Linked DNA regions of Methanococcus vannielii SB. Each later gene encodes a partner of the first gene's protein in a complex. Links are inferred from orthologs where the notes say so. Each region holds a gene or a part of one and is shown in the gene's direction. Other genes may lie near its edges.

What was found. The genes of interacting proteins can lie anywhere in the genome.
Region 2: the proteins of MEVAN_RS07250 (region 1) and cgi121 are in contact, whole or in part, in a crystal structure (PDB 3ENH), measured with the Methanocaldococcus jannaschii proteins. The link is inferred for Methanococcus vannielii SB from one-to-one orthologs.

What each region holds. Positions count from the first base shown.
Region 1 is NC_009634.1:1,436,599-1,439,524, forward strand. The notes cover bases 59-2,903. They hold MEVAN_RS07250 (bifunctional N(6)-L-threonylcarbamoyladenine synthase/serine/threonine protein kinase), read left to right. Parts: upstream 59-581; coding sequence 582-2,225; downstream 2,226-2,903. Other genes in these bases: MEVAN_RS07245 (threonine--tRNA ligase), read right to left, coding at 59-387; hisA (1-(5-phosphoribosyl)-5-[(5-phosphoribosylamino)methylideneamino]imidazole-4-carboxamide isomerase), read left to right, coding at 2,452-2,903. In the rest of the region: more of MEVAN_RS07245, read right to left, coding at 1-58; more of hisA, read left to right, coding at 2,904-2,926. UniProt on the Methanocaldococcus jannaschii protein: Required for the formation of a threonylcarbamoyl group on adenosine at position 37 (t(6)A37) in tRNAs that read codons beginning with adenine.
Region 2 is NC_009634.1:340,582-343,385, forward strand. The notes cover bases 67-2,789. They hold cgi121 (KEOPS complex subunit Cgi121), read left to right. Parts: upstream 67-1,073; coding sequence 1,074-1,505; downstream 1,506-2,789. Other genes in these bases: cobA (uroporphyrinogen-III C-methyltransferase), read right to left, coding at 67-626; hisD (histidinol dehydrogenase), read left to right, coding at 1,552-2,789. In the rest of the region: more of cobA, read right to left, coding at 1-66; more of hisD, read left to right, coding at 2,790-2,804. UniProt on the Methanocaldococcus jannaschii protein: Component of the KEOPS complex that is probably involved in the transfer of the threonylcarbamoyl moiety of threonylcarbamoyl-AMP (TC-AMP) to the N6 group of A37, a step in the formation of a threonylcarbamoyl group on adenosine at position 37 (t(6)A37) in tRNAs that read codons beginning with adenine.

The sequences.
Region 1 (2,926 bases):
ACTTAATGGATGGCCTTTACAGCTAATTTTAAATGATTTATACCATCCAAATGGGGCCCTAAGTACTTCAAAAGAGCTTGAAAGTTCCTTTTCAATTCCTTTTAAAATTTCTTTTGCAGTTTCTGGGGATCCTAAATCACTTGAAAGGTGCGCATAAGGATAAACTACAATGTTTTTAACATTCAAGTTTCCAGCAGTTTTTATTATTTCAAAAACTGCATTTTTAATTACTGCAACAGGGTCAGACTCGTCTTCCTTTTCAACGGCAATAAAAACGGTTAAACATTCATCCATTTTTCCGTTTAAAATTTCTGCATCCTCTGCAATTTTGGTTTTTTCTTTAGCAGTAAATTCCAAATAATCAGAATGTATAAGTAGTGTTTTCATTATTTCCCTCTATATTTAATTCTTGTATTAAACTCTTTTATCAAACTATATCGAATTAAAAATTACATAAATTCTACATAAATATATATGTTTAATAAGGATACACAATATAAAAAATTAATTACTATTTGAATTTTGGCATATCTTTTTTAAACAGATGTTTATTTTTATTTATTGAAAGTATGGTGACTTTTATGGGCAATTCTAATGAATTAATATGTATCGGGCTTGAAGGGACTGCTGAAAAGACGGGAGTTGGAGTTATTACTTCAAATGGGGAAGTTTTATTTAATAAAACTGTGATATATACGCCTAAAATACAGGGAATTCATCCAAGGGAGGCTGCAGATCACCACGCAGAAACTTTTATTAAATTATTAAATGAAGTTTCAGGAGTAATTCCTCTTGATAAAATTGATTTAGTTTCATTTTCACAAGGTCCCGGTTTAGGGCCAAGTTTGAGGGTTACTGCAACAACAGGCAGGGCATTAGCTCTTTCTCTAAAAAAACCAATAATCGGAGTTAACCACTGCGTTTCACACGTTGAAATAGGTAAACTTAAAACAGATGCATTAGACCCCCTAACACTTTATGTAAGTGGGGGAAACACCCAAGTTTTAGCATATACGGGTAAAAAATATCGTGTAATAGGGGAAACACTCGATATTGCAATAGGTAACTGTCTTGATCAGTTTGCAAGATACTGCAATCTTTCACATCCCGGTGGAGTTTTTGTTGAACAATACGCCAAAGAAGGAAAAAAATTTTTAAAACTTCCTTATACGGTAAAAGGAATGGACATTTCATTTTCAGGCTTATTAACGGCTTCAATGAAAAAATATGATTCAAATGAAAAAATTGAAGATGTATGTTATTCATTACAGGAAACGGCATTTTCAATGCTTACTGAAATTACTGAAAGGGCCCTTTCACACACTAATAAGCCAGAAATAATGCTTGTTGGAGGAGTTGCTGCAAACGACCGTTTGAAAGAAATGTTAGAAATAATGTGCAATGAACAAAATGTTGATTTTTACGTTCCAGAAAAGCAATTTTGTGGAGATAACGGTGCAATGATTGCATGGCTTGGAATACTACAATATATTAATGGAAAAAGAATGGATATTTTGGATACAAAAACAATTCCCCATTTTAGGACCGATATGGTTGACGTAAACTGGGTCGTTAAATCTACTGAAAATGAATTAGATATTCTAAATAAAAAAAGGCAAATACCACGGCATTTGATTGGAAAAGGTGCAGAAGCAGACATTTTAAAAGGAAGATACCTTGAATGGGAATCTATCACTAAAGAAAGGATTAAAAAAGGATACCGCACAGCGGAACTTGATGAAATGATAAGAACGAGAAGAACTGTAAAGGAAGCAAGATTTTTATCAATTATCAAGGATTTTAGTGTAAATTCACCTCATATCTTTGATATTGATATAGAAAACAAAAAAATTACAATGGAATATATTCATGGAAAACTTTTAAAAGACTTAATTGAGGAAGGTAATTTAGAATTTTGTAAAAGTATTGGAGAACTTATTGGAAAAATGCACGAAGGAAAAATTATACATAACGATTTAACTACGTCTAATTTTATAGTTAATACTGATGCATACATGATTGATTTTGGACTTGGAAAGTATTCTGATTTAATTGAAGATAAAGCAATAGATTTGATAGTTTTAAAAAAATCAATAATGAGTATTCATTACGATAAATTTGGGGAAATATGGGATAAAATCATCGAAGGATATTCTAAATACGGCCACTCAGAGCTGGTTTTACAGTATATAAAAGAGGTAGAAAAAAGGGGAAGATATTTATAATTTAATAAAATTGCTAAAATAATACTTTTAAAATACATTTTAATTTTAGAAATTTTAATTTTCATTTAAATATTGTCACAAAGTTAATTTATCAGTTAATTTTTAATTAGTTTCTTAGGTACCAATATATATGTTAAAACCTAATTTAACATAGTTTTAAATGTTTTTAAATGCCTAGAACTTTCCTACTTTACGTAAAGTAGGATTATAAAAAAAGGTGAATACAATGCTTATAATTCCCGCAGTTGATATGAAAAATAAAAAGTGCGTGCAACTTATACAGGGAAATCCTGATAAAAAACACGTGGAACTTGATAATCCTCCTGAAATTGCAAAAAAATGGGTTGAACAAGGTGCTGAAATGCTTCATCTTGTTGACCTCGATGGTGCAATAAATGGAAAGCGTGTAAACGACGAATTTATTGAAGAAATAATCAAAAATTCAGGAGTTCCCGTTCAAATTGGTGGGGGGATAAGGAGCGTTTCAGATGCACTTTATTTTATTGAAAAGGGTGCAGAAAAAGTGATACTTGGAACAGTTGCAATTCAAAATCCTAAAATCGTTCGTGAAATCTCCAGTATTGTGGGAAAGGAAAAAGTAACAGTTGCACTCGATGCAAAAGACGGTAAAGTATTAATAAAAGGTTGGACTGAAAAAACGGACTATAGTCCAGTTCAAATTGGAAAAATACTTGAAAATA
Region 2 (2,804 bases), 1.1 Mb from region 1 along the record:
CGAACAATTCTTTGATTTTCACGTGAACCATTCATCAATATTGCAACAGGCGTATCCAAAGTCCGTTTAGGGTTTTTCAAAAGTTCAGATACATGTTTTTCAAGTGTTGTAATCCCCATTAATATAACAATCGTATCTGCATTTAGTTCACTTAATTTAACTTGCATTTCACCTTCGGACTTATCTTCTGCTTCGTGTCCTGTGACAACAGTAAATGACGTTGAAACTTTTCTATGGGTTACAGGAATTCCAAAAATTTCCGGAACTGCAATTGATGAAGTAATTCCTGGAACCATTTCATATTCTATTCCTTCTCCTTTTAGTGCTAAAACTTCCTCGCCCCCTCGGCCAAAAACAAAAGAATCTCCACCCTTAAGCCTTACAACCAATTTATTTTCCTTTGCTTTATCTATCAAAATTTTGTTTATTTCCTCTTGCTTATGTGAATGTTTTCCTTTCCGTTTACCCACATAGATAAGTTCTGCATCTTTTTTAGAATATTTTAGCAATTTTTCCCCTATTAAATCATCATAAACGATTACATCTGCATTTTTTATTGCTTCAATTCCTTTTAGTGTAATTAATTCTTCGTCACCAGGCCCTGCACCAACTAAAATTACTTTCATAGTTTCCCTTTTTTCAATTTTTATGTACGATATTATATTTAATCGTAGTTTCGTAACCTTACTTTAAATTCAATAATACATACTAATTAAAATAGAATTTATATATTGCTTTCGATTAGTTTTTAATTTATTTTATTTTTTATCTTATTTTTAAGTCCATATTTTAATGTGAAACTAAAAAATTGTTTTAAATTAATAATTAATAATAATTAATAATTAATAATAAAATATGTATGGTATAGGTATGCTAAAAAATATAATGCATGCCCGATATAGATTATGTATGACATGATTAAACAAAAGATTATAGAAAAATATTTTAAAATTCTTTAAAATATTTTAATTATGGTATATTATTAAATATATTATAATTATACTATATGTATATTATAATTATAGTATAATTATACGTTAGTAAATAAATATTACCGACTACAAAGGGATAATATGATAATAAAGGGCGTTAAAAATTCAAAAGTGCCTGAAGAAATATTTAAAATGAACCTTGAATTTCAGCTATTAAATGCAGATTTGATTGCAACGAAAACACATATTTTACAAGGGATATATCAGGCAGAAACAAAAAAAAATATTTCAAGCAGTATTTGGGTTGAAATCCTTTTAAGAATTTCGGGAACAAAACAGATATCAAATGCAATAAAAACCTTTGGTGCAAAATCAGGAAACGTGTGCATTATATGTAAAGATTTAGAAACTTTTCAAAAAATATTAGATTTAATAGGCGGAACTTTGGATGATGAAGTATTGGAACTAAATGAATATAAAGAAGATAAAATAAAAACCTTATTTGACATTAAAAATTGTAAAAATCTTGTTGAAAGAGTTTGTGAAAAAGTTGCCCTTATTGAGGTCATCTAATTAAATACGTTACTAAAGTAAAAAAACTTCCCCTTAGGGTGTATTTATGATTGTTAAAAAAATATCAGAATTAAATGAAAGAGACCTTGAAACCATACTTAATAGAAATAAAAATAATATATCGCATATTTTACCAAAAGTCAGCGAAATACTTGAAAATGTGAAAAATAACGGAGATTTCGCATTAAAGGAATATACTAAAAAGTTTGACGGAGTAGAAATTGATGATTTTAGGGTAACTCCTGAAGAAATTGAAAAAGCATATGAAAAAATTGATTCAAAAGTTGTAGAATCACTTGAAAAAGCATATGAAAATATATGGGAATTTCATGAAATACAGCTGAAAAATATTAATGAATGGGAAGTTGAAAAGAATGGAGTAAGGGCAGGGCAGGTTATAAGATCTGTTGAAAAAGCAGGATGTTACGTTCCGGGAGGTCGTGCATTTTACCCTTCAACAGTTTTAATGACCGTAACTCCTGCAAAAGTTTCAGGCGTAAAAAAAGTAGTTGTGACCTCCCCTCCAAATGGGACAGAAGGAAATCCTGCAACACTTGTCGCATCAGACATTTCAAAGGCAGATGAAATTTATAAAGTTGGGGGGGCACAAGCTATTGGAGCCCTTGCATATGGGACTAAAACGGTTCCAAAAGTGGATATAATCGTTGGACCGGGAAATGTCTTTGTTACTGCTGCTAAAAAACTAGTATATGGTGATGTTTCAATTGATTTTCCCGCAGGGCCTTCTGAAGTGCTTATAATGTGTGATGAAACTACTAACGAAGAATACGTTGCAGTTGACTTTTTGGCTCAAGCTGAACACGATCCAGATGCCTCATGCATAATTACAGTAAATAGTGAAGAAAAAGCTAAAAAAATAAAAGAAAAGATATTTGAAGAATTAAAAACTGCAAAAAGAACCGAAATAATTGAAAAATCAATTAAAAACTCCGCAATTATTATTGGTTCGATTGATGAGTGTATAAAATTAACAAACGAATATGCTCCAGAACATCTTGAAATAATGACTGAAAATCCAAGGGAAATTTTAAATTTCATTGAGAATGCAGGAAGCATTTTTTTAGGTAACTATGCTCCAGTTTCAGTTGGGGACTATGCAACTGGAACAAATCACGTTCTTCCAACTTCTGCTTGTGCAAAAATGTATTCTGGATTAAGCGTTGAAACATTTATTAAAAAACCAACCGTACAGGAATTATCTAAAAACGGACTTTTAGGTATCAGTAACGTTGTAACGACTATTGCAGAAGCAGAAGGACTTTTTAATCACTCCGAAGC